One region of the Oceanobacillus sp. FSL K6-2867 genome, then DNA from elsewhere that is predicted to be linked to it. Evidence: a T-box and tRNA genes for the amino acid it is inferred to sense, from the RefSeq annotation. Region 1 holds a T-box; the other regions hold tRNA genes.
The links. A T-box is a leader RNA that pairs with one kind of tRNA and senses whether it is charged. The one in region 1 lies ahead of serS (serine--tRNA ligase), so its partner is inferred to be a tRNA-Ser.
Positions count from the first base shown of each region.

Region 2: it has a tRNA-Ser gene. The T-box ahead of serS (serine--tRNA ligase) is inferred to sense a tRNA for this amino acid. The anticodon was not compared.
Region 3: it has a tRNA-Ser gene. The T-box ahead of serS (serine--tRNA ligase) is inferred to sense a tRNA for this amino acid. The anticodon was not compared.

Region 1 covers NZ_CP150144.1:2,060,287-2,071,364, forward strand. The annotation lists gene NSQ77_RS10265 (deoxynucleoside kinase) at 1-104, shown strand, start outside; gene NSQ77_RS10270 (deoxynucleoside kinase) at 101-784, shown strand; gene NSQ77_RS10275 (TIGR04104 family putative zinc finger protein) at 827-1,111, opposite strand; gene proC (pyrroline-5-carboxylate reductase) at 1,125-1,937, opposite strand; gene NSQ77_RS10285 (GTP pyrophosphokinase family protein) at 2,302-3,036, shown strand; tRNA gene NSQ77_RS10290 (tRNA-Ser) at 3,103-3,195, opposite strand; gene serS (serine--tRNA ligase) at 3,298-4,572, opposite strand; T-box leader at 4,636-4,860, opposite strand; gene NSQ77_RS10300 (serine hydrolase) at 5,273-6,607, opposite strand; gene guaB (IMP dehydrogenase) at 6,760-8,232, opposite strand; gene NSQ77_RS10310 (YaaC family protein) at 8,418-9,374, shown strand; gene NSQ77_RS10315 (HD-GYP domain-containing protein) at 9,416-10,522, opposite strand; gene gyrA (DNA gyrase subunit A) at 10,669-11,078, opposite strand, start outside.
Region 2 covers NZ_CP150144.1:1,417,169-1,428,246, forward strand. The annotation lists gene NSQ77_RS06920 (DUF4365 domain-containing protein) at 1-742, opposite strand, end outside; tRNA gene NSQ77_RS06925 (tRNA-Leu) at 1,740-1,823, opposite strand; tRNA gene NSQ77_RS06930 (tRNA-Lys) at 1,855-1,930, opposite strand; tRNA gene NSQ77_RS06935 (tRNA-Gln) at 2,048-2,122, opposite strand; tRNA gene NSQ77_RS06940 (tRNA-Asp) at 2,128-2,204, opposite strand; tRNA gene NSQ77_RS06945 (tRNA-Glu) at 2,229-2,300, opposite strand; tRNA gene NSQ77_RS06950 (tRNA-Ser) at 2,310-2,400, opposite strand; tRNA gene NSQ77_RS06955 (tRNA-Asn) at 2,404-2,478, opposite strand; gene NSQ77_RS06960 (SprT family protein) at 2,825-3,286, opposite strand; gene NSQ77_RS06965 (catalase) at 3,717-5,210, shown strand; gene NSQ77_RS06970 (Tex family protein) at 5,556-7,751, opposite strand; gene NSQ77_RS06975 (protein phosphatase 2C domain-containing protein) at 7,824-8,441, opposite strand; gene sigB (RNA polymerase sigma factor SigB) at 8,438-9,229, opposite strand; gene rsbW (anti-sigma B factor RsbW) at 9,201-9,677, opposite strand; gene NSQ77_RS06990 (STAS domain-containing protein) at 9,677-10,009, opposite strand; gene NSQ77_RS06995 (PP2C family protein-serine/threonine phosphatase) at 10,117-11,078, opposite strand, start outside.
Region 3 covers NZ_CP150144.1:4,388,869-4,399,946, forward strand. The annotation lists gene NSQ77_RS21385 (rhomboid family intramembrane serine protease) at 1-1,458, opposite strand, end outside; gene NSQ77_RS21390 (5-formyltetrahydrofolate cyclo-ligase) at 1,840-2,418, opposite strand; gene rpmG (50S ribosomal protein L33) at 2,479-2,628, opposite strand; gene NSQ77_RS21400 (hypothetical protein) at 2,805-3,044, shown strand; gene NSQ77_RS21405 (hypothetical protein) at 3,063-3,671, shown strand; gene phoU (phosphate signaling complex protein PhoU) at 3,716-4,369, opposite strand; gene NSQ77_RS21415 (penicillin-binding protein 2) at 4,523-6,646, opposite strand; gene NSQ77_RS21420 (MFS transporter) at 6,796-8,067, opposite strand; gene sodA (superoxide dismutase SodA) at 8,165-8,776, opposite strand; tRNA gene NSQ77_RS21430 (tRNA-Phe) at 8,966-9,038, opposite strand; tRNA gene NSQ77_RS21435 (tRNA-Ser) at 9,067-9,159, opposite strand; tRNA gene NSQ77_RS21440 (tRNA-Ile) at 9,168-9,244, opposite strand; tRNA gene NSQ77_RS21445 (tRNA-His) at 9,258-9,333, opposite strand; tRNA gene NSQ77_RS21450 (tRNA-Met) at 9,364-9,440, opposite strand; tRNA gene NSQ77_RS21455 (tRNA-Asn) at 9,444-9,518, opposite strand; gene NSQ77_RS21460 (Na/Pi cotransporter family protein) at 9,827-11,078, opposite strand, start outside.

The DNA of each region.
Region 1 (11,078 bases):
CAGATTTTGTGCAGCATCAACAGGATTTAGATTGCATTATCGAAAAAGTAACAAACCATTTAGCTGTTACGGGCGGAATCAAAATGAAGGGGAACCAGCGATGAATTTAAGAGAAAAGTACCATATTCCAAACGATAGTGTGATTACAATCGCAGGAACGGTTGGAGTTGGTAAATCAACCATGACGAAAGCATTAGCACAAGCATTAGACTTTAAGACATCTTTTGAAAAGGTGGACACAAATCCATATTTGGAAAAATTTTATGATGACTTTGAACGATGGAGCTTCCATCTGCAGGTTTATTTCCTTGCAGAACGTTTTAAAGAGCAAAAGAAAATTTTTGAATATGGCGGCGGCTTTGTACAGGACCGTTCCATTTATGAGGATACCGGAATTTTTGCCAAAATGCATTTTGATAAAGGTACAATGTCACCAACCGATTATGAAACTTATACCAATTTATTTGATGCAATGGTAATGACACCATATTTTCCGCACCCGGATTTACTTATTTACTTGGAAGGCTCGTTTGACGAAATAATTAGCAGAATCCAGGAACGCGGTCGAGAAATGGAAAAAAGTACGCCAGTCAGCTACTGGGAAGAAATGTATAAGCGCTATACAAACTGGATTGATAATTTTAATGCCTGTCCCGTTTTGCGCATTAATATTTCTGACTATGATTTAATGCAGGATGATAATCCAATCGAACAAATCCTTGAAAAGGTTGGTCGATCACTGCAGCATTCACGCCGATATACTCGGAGAGAATTAGCTAGATAATAAAAAGCAAAAGGATGCCCGAATAATACGGTGCATCCTTTTTTAATCTGCTTTTCTTACCTTCGTACGAAAAGGGTAAAACAAAAAATGAAATAAAATGAGCAGGATTGAAATCCCAAATAGCCAACCCAATGGCACGTTTAGAAATGAGCCAATAATGATTAACGCTGGTGCAAGCATTAATGTCAGGAAACTGTTGCTCTTCGTTGAATCATAATAATTTTCTTTTCCACAATGTGGACAACTCATCTTTATTCGCAACAGATTCTTTAATGTCATCCAATAGCTCCACTGCTTCTTGCAATATGCACAAGCCGGTGTCTCCATCCTTTTCACTCCTTTACTTTCTGCCTAATTCAACTGATCGATCACGAGCATGCTGAATACATGAAATAATCGTTTCCTCAAATTTATGCCGATCTAAGTCGGCAATACCAGCCTCTGTCGTCCCACCTGGACTAGTAATATTTTTCCGCAGTACTGCTGGTGTTTCACCAGATTGCTGCAGCATGTTCCCGGCTCCAATAACCGTTTGGGCAATAAGCTCCTTTGCAATTTGCCCATCAAGGCCAAATTCCATTGCAGCCTTTTCCATTGCCTCTACAAAATAATAAATAAAAGCTGGTCCACTGCCAGAAATAGCTGTAATAGTGTGCATGTCCTTTTCATCGACAAGCTTCGTCATACCAATTGTTTGAAATAATTGATCCGTTTGCAAAAGGTGCTCCGGTTCGACATACTTCCCTGCAGAAAGTGCTGTAGCGGAATGTCCAATAAGTGCTGATGTATTCGGCATTGTACGGACAACTGGAATCTCCATCGAAATAAGCTTCTCAATCTTTTCGGTCGATAGTCCCGCAATTGTTGAAATAATTAATTGTTCCTCATTCAAATAAGGTTTTATCGACGTAATTGATTCCTCTGCATCCTTTGGCTTGCTCGCCAAAATAATAATATCAGCATTCGTAAAAACTGCTTCCTTATCAGACAAGCAACGTACCCGATAGCGATTTTCAATGTATGCAAGACGCTCTTCATTACTTTTATTGGTTACAATTATATTTCCCCTTGCTACAACTTCTGCTTTAATAATACCTGCTAACATTGCCTCTGCAAGAGAACCGGCTCCTAAAAATGCAATCCTTTTATCCATGACTCAACCTCCTAAAAAATAAAAAAACCGATTCTTCATCCTTAACAAAGGACGGAATCAGTTCCGCGGTACCACCTAATTTGGAATTTATGCCCACCTCTAAATTGATAACACAGTTTTTCCCTGCGGTTAGTTTATTGCTAACGACTCCTAGGTAGGTTCATACACGCTGCTGCGCAGGGATTTTCCAGCCTATGAATCCCATTCTCTCTCCGACAGTCATTGTACTACTGGCCTAATCTTCATCTTTTTTGATTTGATTGTTATGACTATAAGCTCTTCTTGCTCATTTGTCAAGATATTATCTGAATGCGTCTGCATTTGATATAATAAGCTTATCAATAAAGTTGAAAGGAATCAAAGCATGAATCAATTACAGCAATTAAAACAAATACGTAATGAGCTTACACGCTTCATGATAACCTATAAATTTGGCTTAGATGAGATGAATACGAAGTTAAATATCCTGAAAGAGGAATTTCAGCATATGCATTCTTATAATCCTATTGAACATATCAAATCACGGATAAAATCGCCTGAAAGTATTCTCAAAAAGGTGTATCGTAAAAATTTAGATATGTCGATGGATGCCATTCGCGAAAATATTAAAGACATCGTAGGTATTCGTATCGTATGTTCCTTTATTTCTGATATATATAAGGTAAGTGAAATGATTCAAAATCAGCAGGATATTACCGTTGCTGAAGTCAAAGATTATATCAAACATCCTAAACCAAACGGGTATAAAAGTCTGCATCTTATTTTGTCGATTCCTGTATTTATGTCAGATCGAACCGAACAGGTTTTTGTTGAAATTCAAATCCGCTCAATTGCCATGGACTTCTGGGCAAGCTTAGAACATAAAATTTACTATAAATATAATGGAGAAATCCCACACCATCTAATTGCAGAATTAACGGAAGCGGCAAATGCAGCAAATAAACTTGATTCTAAAATGGAAAATCTAAATAATGAAGTGAACAGTATCAAAAACCAGGCAATAGAAAATGATGATATTCATTTTTTACAATTAAATGAAGAGGAGAAGGTTCATCTTCCATTAAACTTCTTACAATCTTTCCTTCATAAGGAAAAATAATATGAAAAAACCGCTGCAAAACAGCGGTTTTCTTTATCTCCAATTATTATGCGCTTTATTTTCAAATGGAGGAGGTAGAGGGATTCGAACCCCCGCGCGGTTTGACCCGCCTGTCGGTTTTCAAGACCGATCCCTTCAGCCGGACTTGGGTATACCTCCGTAATGCCAAGAAATAATATATCATGCTCAAAAATGAATGTCAAATTTTTTTAGCCTATTTAAGATAGAACGGAGGCATGAGTTGCCTCCGCACAGCTCAAATTACTTTATTACTTCTTTTCCACCCATATACGGACGTAATGCCTCTGGAATAACAACAGATCCATCTGCTTGCTGGCAATTTTCCAAAATAGCTGCTACTGTACGACCAATTGCGAGCCCAGAGCCGTTTAACGTATGCACATATTCCGGTTTGCCATTTGCTTCTCTGCGGAAACGAATACCTGCACGGCGTGCTTGGAAGTCTTCAAAGTTAGAGCAGGAAGAAATCTCCCGATACGTTTTCTGGCTTGGAATCCATACTTCAATATCGTACTTTTTAGCTGCTGTAAAACCTAAATCAGCTGTACACATGCTCATTACACGGTATGGTAAGTTTAATAGCTGCAGCACCTTTTCTGCATTTCCTGTCAATGTTTCTAATGCTTCATAGGAATCTTCAGGCTTCACAAAATTAACAAGCTCCACTTTATTAAATTGATGCTGTCGAATCAATCCACGTGTATCCCGGCCAGCAGACCCTGCTTCAGAACGGAAGTTTGTGCTGAAAGCAACATATTTCTTCGGCAGATCACCTGCCGTTAAAATTTCATCACGATGGTAATTCGTTACCGGCACCTCTGCAGTTGGAATCATAAAATAGTCCCACTCCTCCAATTTGAATGCATCCTCTTCAAATTTTGGAAGCTGGCCAGTTCCTGTCATGCTCGCACGATTTACAATTTGTGGCGGAAGCATCTCTACATAACCGTGTTCATCTGCATGGAGATCCATCATGAAATTTAATAGTGCACGTTCCAGTCTAGCACCAAGGCCTTTATAAAAAACAAAACGGCTTCCTGTTACTTTAGCTGCACGTTCAAAGTCGATAATGTCAAGATTTGTTGCAATATCCCAATGGGCCTGCACATCATAATCAAATGCTGGAACAGTACCCCAATCACGAACTTTTACATTATCGTCCTCATCTTCTCCAACTGGAACAGATTCATGCGGGATATTCGGGATGGACAGCATAATATGCTGCAGCTCTTCCTCGATACCCTTCAGATCTTTATCAAGTAAAGCAATTTGATCACCTAGCTCGCGCATTTCTTTGATCGCAGGATCTGCATCCTTCTTCTCTCTTTTTAAAACAGAAATTTGCTTCGTTGCTTCATTGCGCTTTGCTTTTAATGCCTCTGTTTCTGCAATCAATCCACGGCGTTTCTCATCTAGAGTCCCAAACTTAGCCAAATCAGATAAGTCTTCTCCACGATGAGCAAGTCTGTTTTGCACCTCTTCGAAATTATTTCTTAAATACTTCATGTCTAACATGATTATTCCTCCTTTATATAAATTGATAAATCCTTTAGAAATCAAAAAACTCCCGTCCCTAAATATAGGGACGAGAGTATATTTCCCGCGTTGCCACCCTTGTTGAAGATAAAATCTTCCGGCTTATCGTTCATAACGGCTTTTCACCGGGTTTACTTACTTTGGATTCATAATCCTTTCCGTAAACCTGTTCAAGGATGGATTCACAGCATTCTAACACCGGTTCTCACCAGCCACCGGCTCTCTTAAGGAAGACATGCTATTACTATTTCCTATCAATACATTTTTAGTTAATTGTCATTATAATTATTGCTATCATAAGCAATTTTAATTCAGAATGCAAGTTAAAATCATTGTGTTAGAAGCAAAATGCGACTTAATGTGCAACTATGATTTAAACATAATCCAATCGGGAAGCATACTTCGCTAATACTTTCCCACTGTCTATTATTATTGGAATCAATTGATAATGTCATTCCTCTCACCAGGCCGGATGAGTGTAGGACGGTGACTCCTGCGGGAACAGCACGTGTCTGAAGAATCAAAGGAAGTGGTTTTCTTCCTTTGAGGCTGAAGCCGTGCCCGCGGAAAGCATCCGTCCGAAACGATTCCGGACGGCGATAGCTGCTTAAACTCTGTAAACAGCTATATCTTACTTCTAGCTATCCGTTTTGCTAAGTCTGCACTACATTGAATTTAACTAAAAAAGCCCTTTAATCCAATCAACAGCGGATGTAAATACGTTTGCAAAGAAGTCACCAATAGCTCCGAGTGTAAGCATGAACCAGTTTGATTTCTCTACTGCATCATCTGTTACAATGTCAATTTGGCTGGTTGAATCATCAAAAATATAACCGTAATCAACCTCACCATCATAGACAAGCTCTGCAGTTCCGACTACTTCTCCTTTTTCAATTGGTGCTACTAGCTCACCGTCTTTATTTAATTTATCTTCATCGATATGATATTCAATATGATATAATTCTGCTTCATCTTCTTGAATTGGTATACGTACTGATTCACTTAATGATACATTCACTTCATCTTCTTTTCCTTTTGCTACAGGAATTGTTGCCTGATCCTCAGACTGATAACCAGCAGGGAAAAGCTCTTCAGCATGGAATTTTGAATAGCCATGATCCAATAATTTAGCTGTTTCTACGAAGCGCTCTGTATCACTACTCGTTCTCATAACAACTGTAATTAAACGATTACCGTCTCTGATTGCAGTACCTGTGAAGCTATGTCCAGCTAAGTCTGTAAATCCTGTTTTTAACCCGTCTACACCTTCATAGAAAAATTGCCCTAGATTGTCTCCTTCATGTGGAAGCATATAGTTCCAGTTCCGGATAGTTTGTCCATCAAACTCAGTTTCTGGAATTTTTGAAATATCCAATGCCTCTGGGTAATCATTAACAAGGTGATAAGCGAGCTGTGCCGCAGATCTTGCTGATAACAGGTTTGTCCCATGAGGATCTGTTCCTTCTGGATGATTATCTCCTAAGTCTTCATTATCTAACCCAGAAGCATTAACAAATTCAGCTTCGGATAAGCCTAATTCATCCGCTTTTTGATTCATCAACTTAACAAATTCGCCTTCTGAACCAGCAATCAATTCCGCTAACGCAATCGTTGTCGCATTATCTGAATTAATCGCCATTGCTTCATATAATTCTTGAACTGTATATTCCTGCTGTTGTTTCAATCCAACACCTGAAAACGATGTGTTTGCAGAAATACTGTAAGCATAATCACTAATCTGAGTTGTCGTCTCCCAAGTAATTTGACCATTTTCAACAGCTTCCCATACAAGGTATTCTGTCATCATTTTAGTCATACTTGCCGGTGGAAGCGCAACATCAGGATTCTTTGCGTATAAAACCTTTCCTGTTTCTGCATCAACAAGAATTGCCGATTCAGCACCTAAATCCAATGACTTTGCAGCATGTGCAGTAAGTGGCTCTGTTATAAATAGTTGTATCAGTACAAGCATCGCAAGTACTAATGGGAATATCTTTTTCATGCTGTGTTTCAACTTTCTGTACCTCCAACCCTGCGGTATATCTTTTTAATTTTGCCATTCTTTCTTTCGAATAAGCTATCTGTTATTTTACCACATAAAAAACTAAAAAAATAGATGCTGGAGGACCCAGCATCTATTTTTTTATTCATCGTATTATAAAAGCTTTAATTAACCGAATAGTTTGGTGCTTCTTTTGTAATTTGTACATCATGGGGATGGCTCTCACGCAGTCCAGCACCTGTTATGCGTACAAACTGTGCATCATTGCGTAACGCATCAATTGTTCCTGTTCCGCAATATCCCATACCAGAGCGTAATCCGCCAATTAACTGATGGAACGTATCTGCAAGTGCACCTTTATAAGCAACTCGCCCTTCAATACCTTCTGGAACAAGCTTTTTGTTATCTGAGTCACTTTGGAAGTAACGGTCTTTGGAGCCTGCTTTCATTGCTCCAACAGAACCCATGCCACGATATACTTTATATTTTCTGCCTTGATAGATTTCTGTTTCTCCAGGGCTTTCCGTTGTCCCTGCAAACATACTGCCAATCATAACTGCATGTGCGCCAGCAGCCAATGCTTTTACAATATCACCAGAATACTTAATTCCTCCATCTGCGATAACCGGAACTCCGTATTCGGCTGCTGCTGTAGCACAATCATGCACTGCAGTAATTTGTGGCATACCAACACCAGCTACCACTCGAGTTGTACAAATTGATCCAGGTCCAATTCCAACTTTTACAACAGATGCTCCAGCTTCAATTAACGCCTTTGTTCCTTCAGCAGTGGCAACATTTCCTGCAATAATATCCAAATCAGGATACGCAGCACGTACAGCTTTTAATTGATCAAGAACTCCCTTTGAATGGCCATGTGCGGTATCAATTACGATAGCATCGACCCCTGCTTCAACAAGCTTTTCAATCCGCAGCATTGCGTCTCCTGTTACCCCAACTGCAGCAGCAACGAGTAAGCGACCTTGTGCATCCTTTGCGGAATTCGGGAACTCAATTACCTTTTCAATATCTTTAATCGTGATTAAACCTTTTAAAATATTGTTTTCGTCAACAAGTGGCAGCTTTTCAATTTTATATTTCTGGAGAAGTTTTTCCGCCTCTTCTAATGTTGTCCCAACTGGAGAAGTAACAAGGTTTTCACTTGTCATTACATCTGAAATAGCAATTGAATAATCTTGAATAAAGCGCAAATCACGGTTTGTTAAAATTCCTACAAGCTTTTGTTCCTCGATGTTGTTCACAATTGGTACACCAGAGATGCGGTATTTGCCCATTAAATGCTCTGCATCATACACTTGGTGATCAGGTGTAAGGAAAAATGGGTTTGTAATAACGCCACTTTCAGAACGTTTAACACGATCTACCTGCTCTGCCTGCTCCTCCATCGACATGTTTTTATGAATGACACCAAATCCCCCTTGTCGTGCCATTGCAATTGCCATTTCTGCTTCTGTAACAGTATCCATACCAGCACTAATGAATGGGGATTTTAACTTCAAATTGGATGTAAGCTGTGTACTAAGATTAACGGCATTAGGCAAAACCTCTGATTTCCCTGGAATTAATAATACATCATCAAATGTTAAACCCTCTTTTGCAAACTTATCTTCTCTCATTTTTTATTCCTCCTTAATGAAGTTATGTATGGTGTGCCTGTCTAACGTTCAAACTATATAGAAATTATATATAAATACCTATTTTTATATACATTACTCTAATACCTTTAGTTTTTCAACAAAGTTTGATAAGAAACGAAAAGAAAATCGATTCAAAATTTTATAATAGTTAAGAGGTCATTTTCATGATAAAAGTCGATGAGTTTTATACGTTTTTAAACGCACAGCAAAATGCCCAAAACTTCCTGTATCAATGTTATTTGGGAATGGACGATGCCGAATCAAAAAGTTACCAGAACTATAGCACCTTCATGTATTTGCTCGATCACAGTCAGCGTTTTTATGAAAATGGGAGAAAAGCTGATGAGCTTGTTCAGCCTGTTTTATATTTTTACGGGCTGGTGCATTTATTAAAAGCATACCTCCTTACAAAACGTCCTGATTATCCAGAATCAACCACTCAGCTGGCTCACGGCGTAACTGCAAGGAAACGGAAGAAAAAATTCTATACATTTACAGATGATGAAGTAAAAGTACAGCAGCATGGCATGTTCCCTTATTTTTCAGAGCATTTGTATTCTATAAAAAGGATGCCTTTTGAAAAAATTCGCATGGAGGTTTTGTTTAGCTTGCTGCCGGAAATGAACGATTTCTTTGCCTTGCAAAAACAGGAAAAATTAGCTGCAGTCGGCTCAGCAAACTCTGTTCATCTGCATTTCCCAACGAAACTGTTAGATAACTATCATTTAACGGAAAAGGCATTTATAGCACGGATACAAAACTATCTCCCAACTATAAAAGCGATTAAGTCTGGAAAGTTAATGATTGATATTCAGCTTGAAGATTACGTTGATTATTCGAATGGGCCATTTTTTAAGCATCTGGAGACCGATCAGCTTTATTTTCCAGCATACCGGGATGCTTTACTGCCTATTTCAGAGGTAATGATTCATTATTTGCTGCTTTTCAACCTTAGTATGCTCTGTCGCTACGAGTCTGAATGGTGGGGGGATTTATTCGTATCCAAAGCAGATATGGATTATCCACTAATCCATCATTTCTTGCAAATTACTGCACAGAAAATTCCACAGCAAATCGGGTCCGAACTGCTCGCGATGAAAATGCAAAATGACTTACGTTAAATTATGCATACATAACAGGCAAATAGGGAGCTTAGCTTCAGCTAGCTCCCTACTATTTCTTTAATATACAGCTCAGGCATTTGCTCCAATGAAATAACCGTATCATCTTCTGTAATTCGAATCATTGGCTTTGTTGGTTTAGTTGTTTCCATAAAAACAATTTCGCCATGCTTTCCATTGGAAAGGATTACATCCAATCCAATGGAAAAATGAGCAAAATTATCAATCAATATGTTTAACACCTGTGCATCAAGTTTCATATATTTGTCTTTTTCGACCACTTCTATTGCCTGAAACAGATTTTTTCTTTTTGCATGCATGCGCTCGCTTGTTAACGCAACATAAGTATCACTCACCGCAATAAGTTTAGCAAACAGGTGGATTTTTTCATTTGTTATACCTAGTGGATAACCAGTGCCATCCAGACGTTCATGATGCTGGAGGACCCCTAATTTTACTCCTGCTGTGATTGTCGGTAAATGCTCGATCATTCGATACGAATACGTAGGATGGTTTTTGAATTCCTTCCATTCGCCTGGTGTTAAGGTGCCCTTCTTAGTCAGGGTAGAGAAATCCAACCGTGCCATTCCGCAATTACTTAATAATCCAGCAATACCACTTTGAAGCCATTCTCCTTTTGAAAGCCCCATTTTCCTTCCAATAAATGCTGAGAGGAGGGAAACTGCAACACTATGGAAGTATATATAATCTTCTTTCGTACTATATGTATGCAGCCGATAAATTTTTTCGGTATCCATTGTTTCTGTACGTTCCAATAGTGGCATTATTAATTTACGGACAATCGAAATATCAATTGGCATTCCATTTTGCCATTTTTGGAACTGTTGTTTATATGCAGTCGCTACATCTATATAGTGCTCAGCAAATGGAAGTGTCTTTTGACGATCATACGTATTTTTCCTTTTTACCTGCTGCTTTTCCTTCTTCTGAACTGGTCTTCCTTGAAAAGTTTCTCCGTTCGAAAGGGTGGATGCAACATCTACTGATTCAACAAGGAACTTTTCCAGTATAACAATATGTTTTTCTGTTAATACAGTATGTTCCGGGATAATTGGACGATTCGTTTTACCCCTTACTTCCTTCAGTAATACACAGCCTGGAATTAATTGTGAAGGCTCTACTCGCATATTATTTTCCCCCATTTATTCAGATAAAAAAGTGAAACTACATTCCGTCGGAGACGCCTCCTATACATGCTACAGTTGGCCCCTGATAAAGAAGATGACTCAGGGAGTATGCTACTTTCTGAGTCATCTATAGACAGGCTGTCAAATTATTCTTCGTTCATATCTGTATCTGTGTTTTCTATTTCTGGGACTGCATCTTGTACTACCTCTGCCTCTTCAATCGCTTCCTCTTCTTCTTTATCAACCTTAGCAACCGTTGCTACTTCTTCTCCATCTTGTAAACGAATTAAATGAACACCTTTTGTATTACGTCCAGTTGTGGAAATCTCCGCTACAGGGATACGAATTAAGACGCCAGCTATTGTAATCAGCATAAGCTCCTCTTCACCCGTTACGTCTTTCACCGCTACAACATGACCAGTTTTCTCATCAAGTTTACATGTGAAAACCCCTTTACCACCGCGGTTTATTCTGCGGTATTCTGCTTCCGGTGTCTGTTTACCGAATCCTTTATTTGTGACATGGAGAATTTTTGAACCTGGCTCAACGATTTCCA
Region 2 (11,078 bases), 640 kb from region 1:
ACTTAACACTTCTTCCTTCTAATATTCGCTTATTATATCTATTGTTTTTAATCTTCGCGTTAATCTTTTTTATCAACTCAATAGTTGAATCCCTTGACGTGGCAAACGAACGTTCTAAGTAAATTTTGGCACTAATTCTTCTGTTGTTAAAATTAGAATCATCTTTCTCCTCTAATATGGTAAAATAATGTTCACTAGTATCTTGTTTTCTCCACTGTTGAATTTCATTTATTCCATTAATCGATATGCCTTTTATTTCGTCATAAAAACAACTTTCTTCTGATACTTCATTTTCAATTGGTATCTTAATGGTCACTGATGAGGTGTTATTTCTCCAATTTCCATTATTTTTTTCTAATACTTTGAATATATATTGCTGAGTCCATAACCAATATGCTCTCTTCTCTTCAACATCATAGAGAACTATGATAACTGGAATATCACACACATCACAAAAGTTTAAAAATTTTACTGGACAGTCAAAAGTAATCAGTTCCTTACCCTTTTTTACTGAAGTTGTTGATTTCAACTGTACTTTAACAATTTTGGCAGTGGTTTCGCCTACCATAGAAAAAACCTCTATCTCTCCATCAATATCATTGTCTTTGTCTTGTACTCTGTATTTCCATCCATTCTCCTCAATTACACCTTCGAAAAACCTTCTTGACTTACCCTCATTGATACTTTTTTCATCATATTGAGACCTATTCAAATATAAAACAGCCTTTCCTTTTTTGTTCATGTATAAATTATAACATCCAAAAAGTAATAACTTACTAATGATTTTTTCAAGCCAGTTGCTCCCAGGAAATACCCCTAAAATGTTCCCAAAAAGTAAGATTCGAAGCTTGAACCAAATAATGGGACGATGATTAATTCCTAAATTCAAAAAGCTTTATGTATAAAATTACATAATTTGAAAAAGAAGGTTCCTCAGATTGTTGAAAACCAAATCTTTAATTAAAAGTCTTTACTTTAAATCATTGTTTTAACTAAAGAATGCTTTTATAGCACAGTAAGCGTCTATTACGTAATATTGGAGTTACTCCATCCTTGCATGTTTGGTTTGCTCAACAAATATCAAAATAGTAGTACCAGATACTGCTATTTAAACTTCCTTAATCTTATTACGCTATCCAGCCACGTTAGTTTAAGTGCACCCCTTCACAATCTTCATATATCATTTCAATCATTACTATAAATTCAGTTTACACTAAAATTGCTTATTTAAGAAAATTCTTTCAAAAATTTACTAACCGATCGTTCTTCTAAAAAAAAGTTCTATTATAAGAATAGGATAATTTTCACAATTTTTTTATAACACTGAACTTAAATCTGCTGAAAAAAATATAACTCAGGAATCCATATAATCTTAAAGACATGAGGAAATTACTTAACTCGTCCAATTACACAATTTAAGGTACTCTAAAGCGTCTTTATCAATACATTAAGGTAAATTGCTATAGAACCATCAAAAAAAGCTAGGACATGCCTCTATTAAGACTAAAATTAATGTATATGGTCATCTGTTCCCTAATAAACAAAAAGATACTTTAGATAAACTTGCCGATTTGTTTAAAACACGAACATTATAAAATAAATAGAATACTTCCATTTACTTAAACGGAGTAAAACTGGAGTAACAGCAATAAAAAAAGCACCCATTCCCTTAAGAAATGAGTGAATAAAAAAATACCAATAGGCTTAAACCCCTTGGTATTACTGCATTTACAATTTGATGCGGTCGAGAGGACTTGAACCTCCACGGGTTATTCACCCACTAGGCCCTCAACCTAGCGCGTCTGCCATTCCGCCACGACCGCAGAATATAGTAATTATTGAATCAAAATTAATTGGTGAGCCATGAAGGATTCGAACCTTCGACCCTTTGATTAAAAGTCAAATGCTCTACCGACTGAGCTAATGGCTCATAGTTAAGTTCCCCTCATCCATTTCATAGATAATAATACACTTATTACTATATGACAGGAATAAAAAAAATACTATTTAAGTAAATAGTATTAACTTCTTCTTTTATAAATAAAATTGGCTGGGCCACTAGGATTCGAACCTAGGATACACGGGATCAAAACCCGATGCCTTACCGCTTGGCTATGGCCCAACTTATGGCGGTCCGGACGGGACTCGAACCCGCGACCTCCTGCGTGACAGGCAGGCATTCTAACCAACTGAACTACCGGACCCAATATTTTATTTTAAAGAAATGATGACCCGTACGGGATTCGAACCCGTGTTACCGCCGTGAAAGGGCGGTGTCTTAACCGCTTGACCAACGGGCCATTTTGCAATGGCGGAGAAGGAGGGATTTGAACCCTCGCGCCGCTTACACGACCTACACCCTTAGCAGGGGCGCCTCTTCAGCCACTTGAGTACTTCTCCGGATGGCTCCACAGGTAGGATTCGAACCTACGACCGATCGGTTAACAGCCGATTGCTCTACCACTGAGCTACTGTGGAATAATAATTCTTTATGTATCTCAATCGCTGGGTTTGAACTCTTTTTCCTCTTTTCAGCAAAGGGTTATTCCTTCTCAGATAAGAAGTATTGAATAATTACAGCAACGTTGAATATCATACTATAAATTTTTTAAGTTGTCAAGGATTTTTGAAAAAGTTTTTTAAACAAAAAGCTGACTTATTAGCTTATTTAATTTAACACGGATGACATATTTCGTCAATGGTTTAACTAATTTTTTCGCAAAAACAAACAAATATCTTTTTGGATAAAAGGCAGCAAACTTTACGATCTACATAAATACGGTAATTGCATTTATAAAAAGGAACTACATACGCCACCTTCTTTTTAATCTATAGAAACATATTTTAGAGCACCTTTACACTTCCCGCATCTATATTTTTGTATATTGATACGTCTTTTTCTTTCATAAACCTGATCGCATTTTTTACATCTATATACATGTTTGTAGTTTTTTTCTTCTGAGGGTAGTGGGCTGCAAAATCTTGGAGAACCGGTTCGCTTCAATAATTCCCTGAAATCCTTATCTCGATGCCGATAACCTTTTCCTTCTATATGAAGGTGATAATGACATAGTTCATGTTTTATGATGCCTATAAATTCATTTTGTCCCATTTCCATCGCGTATTTGGGGTTTAGTTCAATCAGTCTTTTCACTGGGATATATCTGCCCCCTGTTGTTCTTAGCCGATGATTGAATCGTACATCATCAATGAAGGGTTTTTGAAAATAAGTAACTGAGATTTTGTTAACTAATTCATATAGTTCCTTTTCATTTATTAAATCCATTTGCATAACTACTTTCTTTTTTATGGGTAGGTCACGTTAGCCTTTTTTTAATTCTAGCATAAAAATAATGTTTCAGCTTTTTATGTGATAGCAATCTATATACGCAGTATTTTTAATTTTCTATATTATAACTTAGATTGTCTTTTGTTTACATTGCCTTTCTTAAGCCAATATCTGCATTCTTTTCTCAATTAGTTACTATAAATGATAATACTCACAAAAAATAAAGATTGATTACCATTCTAAAATTAAGTTTTTAATATGCTCATCCGAATAAATAATATTTTTGATCAATCTCCAATTTATTAAGGATTTAACCTTATTCACCACGTATAAACAGTGTTAAAATAATAAACTATATTTATAGTAATCTGGTAATGATTGTGATATTATAATAATTGTATTTAAACAATCAGGAGGGATATTTGTTATGAGTGAGGAAAATCAAAATAAAAAGAGATTGACAACCGCTTTCGGTGCTCCAGTACCCAATGATGATGACGTAAAAACTGCCGGTCCTAGAGGTCCACTTTTAATGGAAGACTTTTGGTTCCTTGAAAAACTAGCACATTTTGATAGAGAAGTAATACCTGAACGTCGTATGCACGCTAAAGGTGCTGGTGCTTATGGTACATTGACAATCACAAATGATATTACGAAGTACACAAAAGCAAAAGTTTTCTCAGAAGTCGGCAAAAAGACTGACATGTTCCTACGCTTTTCAACAGTAGCTGGCGAGCGTGGTGCAGGGGATGCGGACCGCGATATTCGCGGAACAGCTATGAAATTCTATACAGAAGAAGGTAACTGGGACCTTGTAGGAAACAACACACCTGTATTCTTCTTTAGAGATCCTAAGCGTTTCCCTGATTTAAATCACGTTGTAAAGAAAGATCCTGTAACAAATATGCATAATCCCCAAGCGAACTGGGATTTCTGGTCAAGCCTGCCAGAAGCGCTGCATCAAGTTACAATCATTATGTCTGATCGTGGTATTCCTAAAACACTTCGACATATGAATTTATTTGGAAGTCATACTTATAGTATGTTTAATGCAAACAATGAACGTCATTGGGTGAAATTCCACTTCTATACAGAGCAAGGAATTGAAAACTTAAATGACGAAGAAGCTGGAGCAATCCATAGCAGTGACCTTGACAGTCATACTAGAGATTTACGCGAAGCAATTGAGCGTGGCGAAAATCCAAAATGGAAAATGTATATCCAGGTTATGACCGATGAGCAAGCTAAAAACATGCCTTATAACCCATTTGATTTAACAAAAGTTTGGTATAAAGGTGACTTCCCGCTTATTGAAGTTGGAGAGTTAGAGCTTAACCGTAACCCACAAAACTACTTTGAAGAAGTTGAACAAGCAGCATTTGCTCCAACGAACATTGTACCTGGTATTGGATTCTCACCAGATAAAATGTTACAAGGTAGATTATTCTCTTACGGTGATGCACAGCGTTATCGTCTTGGTGTAAACCACTGGCAAATCCCTGTTAACTTCCCTAAAAATGCAAAGGACTTCCATCCGTACCACCGCGATGGAGCAATGCGGATCCATCCATACCAGGGCGGACATGTAGCATACAGCCCTAACAGCTATGGTCAATGGGAAGACACTAAGGAACATCAAGAGCCTGCACTAGAATTAGGTGGAGACGCAAACTACTGGGACTTCGATGAAGATGACAGCCTATACTATGAACAACCAGGTAAGCTATTCCGTCTTCAATCACCTGAAGCACAACAAAGACTTTTTGAAAATACCGCTAGAAACATGCAAGGTACTAGTAAAGAAGTTCAATTACGCCATATCAACAACTGCTACAAAGCTGACCCAGCATATGGTGAAGGTGTAGCTAATGCACTTGGCATCTCCTTAAGTGAAGTAGAAGCAGCAAGTGAACTAGAATAATAGAACAAAAGCGCAAGCGCCCGGTTAGCGACGTACGGACTGCGCCCCGAACTTTGGGGTGGTTCGACCTGTCGAACATTCTTACGAAGAAGATAAAGGAAACATGCCCCTTAGGGGTATACTGATGTTAGGCGCAGCCTGATTTTAATCGGCCATCCTTTTCCCCAGAGTCGATGCCCGATTTCACCTCAAGGGTATAAGTGCGACTAGGCCTCTGGAAAAGCCAGTTGGGAAGTCTCGCTGGGGGCTGAAGCTGGACGTGGTCGTTCCAGCACCTAATTAAACCTTAGTATTCGAATTTTATAAGCAAAAAACGTTCCTAAACAAATTTAGGAACGTTTTTTATTATTTATCACTCTTTACCATCGTTAAAGCGATTCTTCCTTTATTCACATCAACTTGCTCCACCCAGACAGTTACGACATCTCCTACTGATGCAATATCCATTGGATGCTTCACAAACTTATTTGCCATTTTGGAAATATGAACAAGGCCATCTTGTTTAACACCGATATCTACAAACACACCGAAATCAACTACATTTCTTACAGTTCCTTGCATTTCCATACCGGGTTTCAAGTCTTCAAGAGCAATGACATTTTGCTTGAGCAACGGCTGCGGAAAATCGTCACGTGGATCCCGCTCCGGTCTGCTTAAGGCATCCATCATATCAATCAATGTAGGAATACCAATTTCTAAGCTCTCCGCAGTTTTTGCTTTATCCAATTCATTAAGCTTTGACCGAAGTTTATCTGTACCAATATCTGCAAGCTCATAACCAATCATTTTTAGAAGCTTCTTTGTATGTGCATATACTTCTGGATGAATTGGCGTTCGATCTAATGGGTTATCCCCGTCGATGATTCGCAGGAAACCAATTCCCTGTTCGTATGTTTTTGCTCCTAGTCTAGGGATTTTTTTCAATTGCTTGCGATCGGTAAATTTACCTTCTTCGTTCCGTTTTTTCACGATATTCAAAGCGACTGTTTTGCTTAAACCTGCTACATATTGAAGCAAAGATGCAGATGCAGTATTTACATTAACACCAACCTGGTTAACAGCTGTTTCAACAACAAATCCAAGTGATTCATTGAGAGACTTTTGACTAACATCATGCTGATATTGCCCAACACCAATCGATTTCGGATCTATTTTTACCAGCTCTGCAAGTGGATCCTGAACACGACGTGCGATGGATACCGCACTTCTTTCCTCTACTTGGAGGTCAGGGAATTCCTCACGAGCTAATGGAGATGCAGAGTAAACACTTGCTCCAGCTTCATTTACAATAATATAAGGAATGTTTAAGCTGTTATTCGCAATGACATCGGAAATAAATTGCTCTGTCTCTCGCGATGCGGTTCCATTGCCAATTGCGATAAGCTCTACATCATATTTACGAATAATGCTCATAACGATTTTTTCTGCCCCTGCAACATCATTCCTGGGAGCGGTCGGATACATAACCCCAACTTCATGAACCTTTCCAGTCTCGTCAACAACTGCTAGCTTACAGCCAGTTCGAAATGCCGGGTCAACACCAAGCACAGTTCTGCCTTTTAGCGGCGGCTGTAACAATAAGTTCTTGAGATTCACGGAAAATACTTCAATTGCTTGATTCTCCGCTTTTTCTGTTAAGCTATTTCGGATTTCTCTTTCAATCGACGGCTGAATCAAACGTTTATAGCTATCTTCAATAGCAGTCTGAAGTACAGCTCTTAACTCCGTGTCAGTTTTACGGCTTATTACCTTATTTTGCAAAAATTGGGTGATTCGCTCTACTGGTGCTTCAATCACTACTTTTAAAACGTCCTCTTTCTCGCCACGGTTCAATGCTAGGATACGATGTGATACAAGTGAACGAACTGCTTCACTGTATACATAATACATTTCATAAACACCTTTTTCATCCTTCTCAGCATGCTTTACCTCGGACTGGATTGTGCCCCGTTTAAACGTTTCTTCACGAATGTAGTCACGGTAAGCCGCATCATCTGAAATCCATTCTGCAATAATATCATTAACTCCAGCTAATACATCCTCTTGAGTATGTAATTCCTGCTCCTCTGACAGATATTTTGCTGCTTCTTGCTCCAGATGGAATGGTTCTTGCTTCCAAACCAGCTCTGCTAACGGTTCTAAGCCCTTTTCCTTCGCAATAGTAGCCTTCGTCCGACGTTTTTGTTTATATGGACGATATAAATCTTCTACCCGCTGTAATTGAGTAGCTTGCTTGATCTCTTTTTCCAGCTCTTCTGTTAATTTCCCTTGCTCCTCAATAATTCGAAGAACCTCTTGTTTTCTTTCGGAAAGATTAACAGCATAATGCCATTTATCCTGTACGGCTTTAATCTGAACCTCATCTAGTCCACCCGTTACTTCTTTACGATACCTCGCAATAAAAGGAACTGTATTGCCTTCATCTAATAGTTCAATTACTTTTTTTATTGTTGTTGTATTTACTTCTGTTTCTTTAGAAACCCACTTTATAAGATTGCTGTCAAGCTGATCTGTCACAATCGTTCCTCCTTTATATACCATTTTATTTTATCAAAAAAAGAGTGGAATTCCCAATCTACTATTTATTAGGAACAAAAAAGCTGACTCTATTTATCAGTCAGCTGAAAATGGTTTCTTTGGTATATATCTCACTGCAATCAGCGTTGTATCATCCATTCTGATTTTATCACTTGTCTGTTCATATGCTTTCGTAATGCACCGAACATCCTTATTTTCAAAAAAGCGCTGGGATAATTCTCTATCCAAAACACCATCAGAAAAAATAATGAATGTCATCTCAGGTTCAAGCCGTTGTGTCATCACTTTAAACGGGCGGTGATAACCAGCCAAGTACCCCGCATTTGGAATGTTTCGCTTCTTTTTTTTATCTTTTGTAATGGACATAATGCCTATGTTTCCGATGGAGGAAAATCCGGATATTTGTGTACGATAATCCATCCTTAGAATTCCCAGCACTACACCACGTTTCCCCATTAACTTAGCATTACATATTTTAACTAATTCCTCTACAGTTGCTCCAATATTATTTCGAATAATATCGATAACAATCTGGGAAGATTCCTTGGCAAATTCGCCACTGCCCAAACCATCTGCTAACGCGCAAACAAATTCATTTTCCGTTTCTATATAAAAATAACTATCGCCACAAAGGTAATTACCTTTTTTCGCCTTTTGAAAAACAGACACTTCCACTTTACTGCTCACATTCAATCGAAAACCTCCGTTTTATCGGACTGTATTGCTTCACGAAGCTTTCTCAAAGAACGTCTTTGAAGTCTGGAAACATGCATTTGGGATATTCCCAACAGCTCGCCTGTTTCTTTCTGGCTCATATTTTTAAAATACGTACATTCCAGTATCTGTTGTTCACGTTCTGACAAGATTGGGAAAATTTTATCAATCAGCATTTTTTGATCAATATTGTTGTATCCTGCTTCGTCATTTCCTACTAAATCTAATATGGCGACAGAGCTACCATCTGAATCTGCTTCTATCTTGCGATCAACGGATAGTGCTTTATAACTTTTACTCATTTCCATCGTTTCCAGTATTTCCTCTTCAGATGCATCCAAGTATTCCGCGATTTCATCTACAGTTGGAGACTTCTGATTCATGGTTGTTAATTCATCTACTGCTTTTTTTATTTTAGGTCCTAATTCTTTTATACGACGAGGTACATGAACGCTCCATGTCTTATCACGAATAAATCGTTTAATTTCGCCAATGATTGTCGGAATTGCAAAGGATTCGAATGATTTACCAAACGTTGGATCATATCTTCTGACAGCAGCCAGCAATCCGATCATCCCTACTTGCACCAAATCTTCATGTATTGCACTATTTTTTGAATACTTCCTGGCAATAGAGCTTACTAAATCCTTATAAGTTAGCACAATTTTTTCTTGAACTTCCTCATCTTTTGGCTCTTTTTGGAGATGCTCAATCCATTGGTATACCTCGTCTCCTCCTCTATTGTGTGGTTGAGACTTGGTCGCCATCAAAATCCACCTCTTTTTCGCTAAGGTACTTTTTCATTAGTACAATGACACCGTAGTTATTGTTGATCTGCACCTCGTCCATTAAAGCCTCAATTAAAAATAATCCGAATCCTCCTTCTCTAAGGTTCTCAATGGGCTCATCCTGTTCATATGGCCCTATTTCCTCTCTTACCTTCTGCATATTGAAGCTGCTTCCATTGTCAGCTATCATAATTTCCAGACAGTCTTCATAGATTCCAAAACCTATTGTAATCTCGCCCTGACCTGTTTCGTTATATGCATGTGTTACTGAATTCGTTATTGCCTCTGAAACTGCAACTTTTAAATCTTCAATATCCTCATAGGAAAAACCCATTCTATTTGCAATTCCAGACATGGTTAAACGAACAACTCCTACATATTCTGCCTCTGCTGGAATCTTTAACTCAACAAAATCGAAACTTTCCATCACTCATTGCCACCTCGAATCGCTGCTCTAATCGTTATAACTTCATCCAATCCTGTAATCTTAAAAATACGAAGTACACGATCCTGAAGATTTAATAATGTTAATGTGCTATTGTTTTCCTTGGTAGATTTTAAAGCACTAACAAATACACCAAGTCCTGTACTATCCATATACGTAACATTTTCCAAATTAACTTCTACTTTATTATTTTCCTTTTTCGTTAAAGGGAGTAGAGATTCTTTTAATTTTGGAGCTGTATAAGCATCTATTTCACCCGAGACATTCAGCACTGACTTTTCACTTTCCTCAATTACATCAACTGTTAAATTCATGGTTTACCTCCCATATATCTATCCTATGTAATACATTTCATGCCTCTAGCAGATATTGTACTACCTTTTTCCTTCATGACTTTTGTATTACCCGTTATTTTAAAAAGCTAAACCTTTTTTCGTAGAATAAGTAAAGTAAAATCATCTCGCAATTGAAAATCCTGTAACCGTTCAAAATGTTTATATACATGATCCACCATTTCTTGAGCTGGTAAATATGCATATTTTCTAATGATGCTAAGTACTTCCCGACTTTCAATAAAACGATCTCCATCTCGGCATTCTGTTACACCATCGGTCAATAGAATAATCATATCATTTTTTTCAATCACTAATTCGTACTCACTGTATTCTGAATCGGGAGATACGCCTAAAACAAGTCCTTTTGCATCTATTTCTTTAAACGTATCATTTTTTGCATTATAATAATAGCCCGGCTCATGCCCGGCTGAGGAATAACGAAGCTTTTGTTCTGAAGGCAAGTATTGAGCGTAGCACATCGTAATAAACATGCTTGGGTCAACATTTCTTTCCACGACGCGGTTCAAGTTTTTTAAAATCGATTTAGGACTCATGGATTCCTCTGGATAACTATCCATCGCATATTTAATCATGGACATACAAAGGGCTGCTGGGATGCCTTTCCCAATGACATCCGCAATTGCGATTCCTAATGAACCATCTGTACCTTTTACGAAATGGTGATAATCACCATTCATTTGATGGGCCGGAACACTGATTATTCCAATATCCAGTCCCTCAATAGATGGCTTTTTCGTTCCTAAAAGTGTTTCCTGCATACTTGCTGCAACGGAAATTTCTGATTCCAGTACATGCTTTTCTTCTCGCAGCATTTGTATTTCCTGCATTGCAAGTCCGTAAGAAATCATTGCTTCCAGCAGAAAATTCATCGAATGTTTATAATCCTTATTCACATTTGACGATACTTCTTCCATTGCATTAATATGAAGGTTTACAATCTCTTCTGGTAATATATTTTCTTTAATAAAAGCTTTACTGACCTTCTCGACTCCATATAAAGCTCTTTCATCTTGTGTATCCATATAGT
Region 3 (11,078 bases), 2.1 Mb from region 1:
AGCCTTTTCTTTTTGGCCACTGCCGTCATATAATATTGCCAGATTATAATAGGCTTCTGGTAATACTGGTTCATGCAATATACTCTGCTCTAGATCTTCAATCGCTAAATCCAATTCATTCAGCTCAATATATGCATAGGAGCGCTGGAATAATATCAGTCCATCCCTTTCACCTTCAAGCTCCAGTGCATCCGTTGCTACTGCAACCACCTCGTTATAATCATCATCCATTAATAATTGCTCGATTTCCATTAAATAATTAGATTGATTATTCATGTTACTGTTCCATCCAAAAATAATAAGTCCTGCAATAAGTATAATATAGAGAATCGCACTAATTAGCTGGGTTCGAACATTTTTCTTGTTAGGCAGATGTATTATCGCAGAAGCTAAAAATCCTGCTATCAGCCCGCCAATATGGGCTCCCATATCTATCTGTTCAATGGAAAAGCCTAGAACGACATTAATTAGCAGTATAATCAGGATATTACTTCCCATTGTCTGAAAGAATATCCGCTTATAAATAATACCGAAAAACAGAAGTGCACCAAATAATCCAAAGATCGCCCCCGATGCCCCGGCAGAAACATGTGTTGTAAATGCAAAGCTTGCCAAGCCACCGCCAATCCCAGCTAGGAAATAAATAAAAAGAAAGCGACTTCTGCCAAAAATCCGTTCAATTGCTGTCCCTAGATAGTAAACTGCAAGCATGTTCATTAATAAATGCAGAAAGCCAATATGAAGGAACATGGAGCTTACAATTCGCCACCATTCCCCATCGATAATACTTGGGTTATATTTTGCACCCATTTCAATAAGTGTATCGATTGAGGTGCTGCCGCCCTTCATTTCCAGTAAAATAAACAAGAAAATATTAATTGCAATTAACAGATATGTAAAATAAGGCTTTCCATATGAAAAGACATTTTCGACTTCTTTATGTTTATTCTCAAGTGCTTTTGCTAAATACGTCTTATAGCTTTGAATTGTCTGCTCTTTTTTCTGTTCATCATTTTCATCTGGCATAGGCATAAACTGTACATCTAAATCTGCTTGAAGCCGACGAAGTTCTTCACTAGATTCTTCATGATCTAAGTAATACACAAACATTTTTAATGGGTTCTTCTTCTCTTTTAGCTGCATCGGTTTCTTTAAGATTTCCCAGTCATCTACAGGTGAATGAGAATAGATGTAAACATTATGCAATTCAATATGTTTACCAGCAAATAATTTTTTCATTGCTTTTGCTTTTTGAAATACGAGAGCAATATCCTGCTTCAAATGATTTTTCCAATCAAATCCTTTCTGTACAAGCCGGATTACTTGAGATTTTTTATTTGCATATTTTTCGAGCCAGATTTCATTTGTATTCTGGTCTATATGCAGAATATCAAATTGGTGATTGGTTACCAGTTCGTATGCCGTATGATAAAGCTTATATTGGTCATCAAGATACATATATTCACCTTCCTCACCTTAATCATATCAGAACACTAATCATTTTCACAGAACGATGCTATATCCTAAACCTTATTTGCCGCTTCAATAAAAAAGAAGCTGCAATTTATGCCGCCTCTTTTAACCCTTATCAGTCTGAAATCGAAAACACATTCTGAAACAATTTGGAACGCAGACTCGGGATCTTCATAGAAAGTTCCACTGATTTTTTTCTGATAAACTTAATGTTCAATAAAGCATTCATGATTTTGTACCTCGATCGATAAAAAAACATTGTTGTTATCAACAATATTAATAAGACGATGCCTGTTCGCAATAAAACCACCTGCCTTTTAAATGGTATTCATAGTTATTTTCCGAACAAGCAATATTATACGCGCTTCAAGATTCTTGAGTATGTATAACTTCTTTTTCAGTAATAATATTATGGACTGGCAAATCATATTTTTCTCTTGGAACTCGATCTACTAACTGCTTAAAGCTACATAATGAAGCTGTTTTTTGACTAAAATCGACTAAAAAACGATCATAATAACCGCCACCAAAACCGATTCGATAACCGTGCTTATCAAATAATAGTCCCGGAACAATTAAAAGATCAATATCTTTTTTAGCAACGAATCGCTTAGTCTCTGGTATTGGTTCAAGCAGATTAAAGTAAACTGACTCAAGCTGTTCAAAAGAATTGATTGCATAAAAATGAAGCTGCTTTTCATTAGGAATACACTTAGGCACAACTATTTTTTTGTTTTGCTTCCAACCAGCTTCGATAATTGGGCCGGTTGCCCATTCAAAATCCTGGGATATTGTTAAACCAATCGTATCAGCATACTTCCATAATTCTGAGGAGAGCAGTTTTCCCATTAATTTAACTTCAATTTTCCTCTTTTCATCAATAGATAAACTTTTTAAACGATTGATTGTTTCTTTCCTTAAATTAGTTTTATCCAATAGTTTCACCCCCTTAAAAGTTAAAAAACCCTTATCATATATGATAAGAGTTTTCTCAATTAATTTCATTTATTTTGTTTCACGGTGCAAAGTGTGTTTTTTTAGACGTGGTGAATATTTCATAAGCTCAATACGTTCAGGGTTCGTACGTTTATTCTTTGTAGAAATATAGTTACGATCTCCTGTTTCAGTACAAGCTAAAGTAATGTTTACGCGCATGTTCTTCCCTCCAAACTTTAACAACTTGCTTTTTATCATACATATTATTACGTACAGACTTTAATTATAATAGCAGAGTTTGCTGAACTTATCAAGAATGTATCAAAAAAAATTATGGTTTTCTCATGTGAGAAACTATGATATAACTATTAATGGATGTAAAAGGAGGGAATGCCATGTTAGTTGCAATAATTTCCATCATTATTGTTGCTGTTGTTCTATTTGTTTTGTCCTATTTTATGAATGACAAATTTGAAGAGCTGGAAACTCAGCTTGAACAACTTTCAATTACGACGATGCAGGATACATATCAAATGAAGAAACAAATAAAGATCTTGGAAGAAGAGCTTATGCCTGCTGACTTAACGCAGGATGTAAATTCAAATGATGAAAAAAACAGTGTATCAAATCAATAAGCATAAAAGGAGAAAATTATGAAACATACTGTACGTGCTTTTTCAATTGGGTTGTTGACTAGCGCTGTTATCCTTTTCATCATTTTTTATTTTGTCGAAGACTCCGCAAAAAGTGTGGAGAATATCGATATTGAAGAAATGATTGAATACGTGGAAAATGAAGGATATGCCGTTCTTGATCAACAAGAATATATTTCATATAGCGTTCAAAAAAAACAAGCAGCAGAAAATGCAGAAACAGAAGAATCTGATTCAACTGCCGGCACAAAAGATAAGTCTTCGAAAGTAACAAAAGCTAAATCAAAAGAACAATCGAAGAAAGAGTCGTCTGATGAGACTAATGAATCCAGCAAAGAAACAAATGAAGAGATTAAAAAAGAAGAAATAGAAAAAGAAGCCGAGGAAGAACCTGAGAATAATGTGGTTCATTACTCGTTAACAATTAGTCCGGGTATGGCTTCCTCTGATATTAGTGCACTTCTAGCTGAACAAAATATTATTGACAATGCATCAGAATTTAATCGTTATTTGGACGAGCATGAGTATAGTCTTTACGTTCAGATTGGTACATTTGAAGTATCGAGTGATATGAGTTTTTACGAAATCGCAGAAAGAATTGCACGATAATAAAAATGCTGGCAGCAGGAAGTGATTCCCATTGCCAGCACTTTTTAATTTAAATTATAATTTTCCCCTTTAACCAAATAAAGAATATTTTCACCGATATTTGTAATATGATCAGCAAAACGTTCTAAATATCTTGCACAGAATGCAACCTGCATAATATATTGAATTTTATCAGGATTTACCGCAGTTTCTCCTAATAATTCACTTACAATTATTTTATATAATCGATCAACCTCGTCATCCATGACAGCTAACTTCCTTGCGACTGTAATATCTTCATATTTATAAGCCTGTATAGCAGTGTACATCATATCTTTTGTCATGTTATACATTTTTTTAATATCGTTTGGGATGATCGATGCATTCTCACCTAAATGAATCGTAGCAGTAGCAATGTTCTTAGCATTATCAGCCATACGTTCAATATCCGTCAAAATTTTTAGTGCTGTAATTACCCTTCTTAAATCTGTCGCTACTGGCTGCTGCTTTGCAATTAAAAGAATCGTTTTATCATTCATCTCAAGTTCTTTTCGATCTATTTTCTTGTCATTGGCAATTACCTGTCTTGCAAGCTCTACATCCTGGCTAAATAACGCTTCAACTGCATCATCTAATGCTTGACCTGCTGCATTGGCCAATTTAATAATATCTTCATTTAACTCATTAAGTTCACTTTGAAATTGTTCGCGAGTTGTCATCCATATCCCCCATTTTTTATACTGCATTCTGCACGAATAGTGGAATGTCGTAGTCTTATTATATAGTAATAGTATTAAGATACTGTTAATTTTATGTAATTTATGATTATAAAATACGCCTAAAATTCCATTTGTGAAATTTTAGGCGTATTTTTATTCTTGTTCTTCCTCTGTTGTCTCTTCTTGATCAGAATCTTCATCACTAGCTTTATCTCGTTTTTCTTTCAGATCAAAGTATGTGTCTAGTATTTGTTTTCCAACCTGCCGCGGCACATTATGACTATTATCTGTCCCAGCATATGGTGTGATAATTGCAAAGGCAATTTCTGGTTCATCAAATGGAGCATAGCCAATTAACGCCAGGTTTCTTGTATCAGCAAGCTTCTGACCATTTTCATATACAGCCGTCTCAGCAGTACCTGTTTTCCCCGCTGGATTATACGGTGAATTACCAAAGTCGCCAACAGCTGTTCCACCAGATTCTTGGAATACACGACGAAAACCTTCTTGTACCCGTTTAATATTCTCATCACTCATTTGAACCCGATTTAATACTTCGGTATTCTGTGCACTATATAGCGGTCCTATCTCATCTTGTGAAGCAATCGGTTCATGAACTGTCTGAAGAAAATGCGGTCGGACTCGATAGCCGTCATTAGCTATTGTTGCTGTATATTGTGCTAATTGTAAAGTCGTATATTGATCATACTGACCAATTGCATGGTACATAAGTAAACCCGCATTGTCAGGTGTCCCGGAATAACCTGTAGACTCACTTGGATAATCAATGCCAGTACTAGAACCTAATCCAAATTGTCTGAAGTAATTCCGCATTTCTTGAAAGGCTTGACGCCAGTTGGGATCGACTGATAAGGGACTTCCATCTGGGAAAGGGTAGCGATCCTCACCCATCATTTTTAAAGCAATATAACCCATATAAACGTTTGAGGATTTTTGTAAAGCTGTTATATCGTTCACCGGACCAAGCGTTGACCAGGATCTAAAAGGTGATGTTTGGGCAACCCGGATAGGACTGTCATTAATACCGTACCCTGGCGTAATTACTCCGGATTCATATCCAGCCAACACGGTCGCTCCTTTAACTACGGATCCCGGTGTGTGTGCATGTGACAATGTTTGCAATGCAGCATCCATAAATTTATTTTTATCACGGTCATAATGCACGCCAGACACAGCTAAAAGCTCTCCTGTTTTTGGGTCAATAACAACAGCTAATGTATCTGTCATAAAACGGTTTCCATGTGGGTGTTTTGTAATAGCTGTTTGTAATTCTTTTTGAACAATCTTGTCTACTTCTTTTTGTAAGTCCATATCAATTGTTAGAACAAGATCTTTTCCGCGTTCGCCTTCAACAATCGTTTCAGAGCCGATAAGTGTGCCGCTCTTTGTGGTCGTATATTGGATCTGTTCTTTTCTTCCACGTAATAGATCTTCATATTGTAATTCCAGACCACTTGTTCCTACTCGGTCATTTCTGCTGTAGCCTTTACTTAAGTAGCTAGCTTCTTCTTCCGCAGGTATACCTTGTTCCTGTGTTGAAATACTTCCAAGTAAACTTCTTAATGTCGTTCCATATGGATATTCACGATTCCAATCTGTTGTAGCATTTATTCCAGGAAGCTTATCTAAATTCTCCGCAATCCTGGCATATTCCTCAACAGTCACGTCCTCATTTTTTATGATTTGTGGTGTTAAAGAATAGGCCTTATCCAGTTCCTTCTTGATAGCTATTACCTCTAGCTCTTGTTTTGAGAAATCCTTGATTTCATCTTCAGTGATTAAATCAAGTGTAGCTTGATAAACCTCAGCATTCGACATGCCTTCTTTCTCATCCTCAGAAAGACGCTTATCTGCCTTTTCCTTATTTAATAAATACCAATATTCTTTTCTATTTCTCTCGGTAATGCCTTCAAGCGTATCTTCATCATCCATCTTAATATACTCAGCTAATTTCTTAGCAACCTTTAAACGGTCTTCAGCTTGTACACCTTTTGGAGGTGTATATGTTATCGAATATACTGCCTCATTATCGACAATAACGTTACCATTTCGATCAAATATTTTACCGCGAGGTACCGGTACTTTAGTTGTATCCAAGTTCGTCCGTTCGATTTCCTGCTGGAAGTCCTCCCCATTTAAAATCTGAACTACTCCGAGTTGCAGAATCAATACGGAAAACAATAAAAACACAACAAAAAACAACATATTAATCCGAAAAGGCAGCTGCGCTCTTTTCTTCTTTTTCTTTTTACTCATTTATTTTCCCCCAGTGAAAATAATAATTTTCTCTTATAATTGTGGCATTCTCTAACCTTTTAGGCGAGCTTTTTAATTGCACATCTGCAGATTAGATAAGTTTTTATAATCCTTTATCTCCATCAAACATATTTCTAATTTTATCATATTTAGCGATTTTTTTCGTCTGTTATTTGTTCTTTTAATAAAATCTCTTTCTTTTTTGGGCTGCCTAAATAAATATTACGGACAGCAAAATAAATCATAAAATGACCAGCGCCAAAAATCATCAGTAAAATCGGAATAACCTTTTCTGCATCAAAGAAATACACACCTGCAAGAAAAACGATAATAGATAGAACCCTGCCGCTATTTAGAAACAATTCACGAACAACCATATATTCTACACGCATTTCGCCAGCTTTCCAAGCCTTACCTATAACATCAAAGGTAAGTGATACGTATGGCACGTTTATGACTGGATATGCAATTCCAATTACAATTGCATATATCATAAGCAATAGATAGTTTATATCGATAATAATGATAAAAATGGAAGCATAAAGAAGTGTAGCTCCAATAAGAATCGCCTTTTTACGCATAGAAGGTTTGATAAATTTTGTAGCTATCAAATAAAAAATTACAGATAGCCCTGAAAGGAACATATTAAATGTTCCGAGTGCAAATTCGCTTTTTGTCACTAAGAAAACCCAGATTGATATTACAAAAGCGAAGATTCCTTCTCTCAAGCCCTGATAAAAATGTGCACGGAGAATTCTGTTCCAGTTTTTATTACGTTGTCTTTCTCCTAAAATGCGCTTAAAGTGAAAAACCCCTTCAGCACCCCGGCGTTTCAATAAAAGGCTAATTCCAACGGCACATGCAAATAAAGCGAAGGAAACACCAAAAATTACTGTATAACCAATATTATCTGCCATTTTAGCGATGATTGCCCCGGCTAAAAGTGGACCCGTCATTCCACCTAGCGATTGTAAAATCCCAAGGAATCCGTTGAAAAAATCTCTCGTCTCAGGCTCTGTTATTTCAAAGGTTAATACATTATAAGCCAGCCAATAAAATCCATATCCAATCCCCAACAAACTTCCAAGCAAGAAATTATAGGTTGAAGCTTTGTCACCAATTAGAAGCACACATAAGAAAAAAAGACATAGAAAAATAACACCTAATCTCAATACTATAATTCGATCAACTTTTTTGGCAAGTTTTCCTGCAAGGATAAAGGTAACTGGCTGGAACAGACAAATTGCTAAATTATAATTAGCAATTGTAATATAGTCACCTGATTGTTTCCATAAATATATATTCACAAATGTGTTGGATAGAAAAATCCCCAGTGAATAAAGACCACCAATGAGCAATAAAATCAGTAAATCTCGATTGCTTTCCATTTTATCTTGAAAAAATAGGATCATCTTTTGCATACGGTTACTCCTCCTGCGTCTTTCTTAGTGTGAACGAAGGAGTAACAGTTATACAAAAAAACACGCGGAATTAACCGCGTGTTTTACTTTTCTCTTCTTATTTTGCTTCATTATAATTTTTAGCAACTTCATCCCAGTTAACAACATTCCAGAATGCTGAAATATAATCCGGACGTCTGTTTTGGTAATTTAGGTAGTATGCGTGCTCCCAAACGTCTAATCCTAATAATGGTGTTTTTCCTTCCATTAATGGAGAATCTTGGTTTGGAGTACTAGTGATTTCTAATTCACCATTATCTAGAACTAGCCATGCCCAACCAGAACCGAAGCGTCCTGCTGCTGCTGCTGCAAACTGTTCCTTAAATGCATCTAATCCACCAAATTTAGCGTTAATTTTATCTGCTAGTTCGCCAGATGGCTCGCCTCCACCGTTTGGTGAAAGAAGCTTCCAGAACAAGCTATGGTTAGCATGTCCGCCACCATTATTACGTACTGCTGTGCGAATGTTTTCAGGAACTGCATTTAAATCACTAATAAGTGCTTCTACTGATTTTACTTGAAGATCTGCTTGTCCTTCCAGTGCATCATTTAATTTGGTAACATACGTGTTGTGGTGCTTCGTATGATGAATATTCATTGTCTCTTTGTCGATTGTTGGTTCCAATGCATCATATGCATAAGGTAACTCAGGTAGTTCAAATTTTGCCATAATTTTTTCCTCCTTAAATGAATCCAAATTATTAAGGTCTGTCTAACCTTTAATTTAAAGGTTATCAGAGCTTCATTATTCATGCAAATTTTTTGCCTTAAACAATTAAAGAATTTTATCACTTTTTGCTAGATTAAATAAATATATTTGTACAAAAGAAAAAACAAGCAATTTTGCTTGTTTAAAAAGTGGCTCGGGACGGAATCGAACCGCCGACACACGGATTTTCAGTCCGTTGCTCTACCGACTGAGCTACCGAGCCAGGTATATGTAATTTAAAATAAAGTATATGGAGGAGGTAGAGGGATTCGAACCCCCGCGCGGTTTGACCCGCCTGTCGGTTTTCAAGACCGATCCCTTCAGCCGAACTTGGGTATACCTCCGAGTTTTATGGTGGACCCTGCAGGACTCGAACCTGCGACCGATCGGTTATGAGCCGATAGCTCTAACCAACTGAGCTAAGGGTCCTGATTTTTTATAATGGGGCGACCGGTGGGGATCGAACCCACGTATGCCGGAGCCACAATCCGGTGCGTTAACCACTTCGCCACGACCGCCATTATATAATTATTGAATTGAACTATGTATGGTAGCGGCGGAGGGGATCGAACCCACGACCTCACGGGTATGAACCGTACGCTCTCGCCAGCTGAGCTACGCCGCCATATGGCTCCACAGGTAGGATTCGAACCTACGACCGATCGGTTAACAGCCGATTGCTCTACCACTGAGCTACTGTGGAATAATAAGATAGTCTGTCTAAAGTTGCTATATCCACTAGTAACCATTACTTTTTCAAGTGTTTTACTAGCTGGCATTATATTAGCGACAAAATATAATTTACCATGTTTCAGTTTTTCTGTCAACTTGATTTTGCATATTTGCAAAACTTTTTGCTTTTACTCAAAATTTATGTATTAGTCATTTATGCGACTGCGAGATTTATAATATCATGTTCTAAAATTTATTTCAACATTTAAATGAATAAATTGTTGCTTCTTGCAGAAAAAAATCCTCTGATAAGCAAAAAAGGAGGTCTCCCTCCTTTTTCTACTCTCCTAATACTTCTTCAGCAATATTTACTGCATGGTCACCAATACGTTCCAAGTTACTGATAATATCTACAAATACGATACCAGCTGACCCGCTGCATAACCCTTCATTCATACGGATGATATGCTTTTTGCGGAATTGACGTTCCATTTTGTCGATTTTATCTTCTTTTTGGATAACTTCTAATGCCGCTTCGCGATCCATCTTATCCAAAGATTCTACCGCTTGCTTAACTGTTAAGAGTGTTAAGTCAAACATTGTATTAAGATCTTCCAAAGCTTGTTCTGTTAAGTTAACTTTATTCGATATTTTATAATCAATCAACTCAATAATATTCTCGTAATGATCGCCAATTCGCTCAATATCACGAACTGAATTCATCAGGGAGGTGTGCTTTACACTTTCTGCATCTGATAAGGATCCGGCTGCAATATTAACGAGATATTCGGTTATTTTCCGATCCAAATTATTCAATGCACCTTCCACCTGCATTGCCATCTCCGAGTGTTTTTGATTATGTGTGATAACGTATAGATTTGTTTCCTCTAAACCTTGATGTGCATATTCACCCATACGAATAATTTCAGATTTTGCTTGATCTAACGCAAGTGTTGATGATTGTTGAATAAAGATAGGGTCAAGGTGTTTTGGATTATATTCAATAATTGTATCCTCGCCTGGAATGATTTTTGTTACAATCCACGCTAATGCACCAATAAACCAAACTTGAATCAACGTATTAATAATATTAAAACTGCCGTGTGCAAAGGCTATAGTCATTTCAGGATTTAAATTTAACTGTGTTTGTAAGTAGCCTACATAACTTGTAAATAAACCTAGGAATGTAAGGAAAATAATAGTACCTACAAGATTAAAAATAACATGTGTTAATGCAGCTCTTTTTGCAGTTATACTTGTACCTATTGCTGCCAATATCGCTGTAATTGTAGTACCAATATTATCTCCAAATAAAACTGGTATAGCTGCTTCTAATGCTATCGCACCTTCTGAGAATAATCCTTGCAGAATACCGATAGTAGCACTGGAACTTTGTACAATTAAAGTAAATACCGTACCAACAACTACTCCTAATATCGGGCTTGAAGACATACTTACCGTTAAATCATGAAATGAGTCGAGAGAACGTAATGGAGACATCCCGCTACTCATTAATTCTAAACCGAAAAATAATGCCCCGAACCCAAATATAGTTTGTCCAACTGCTGTAACTTTTTGATTTTTAAAGAAA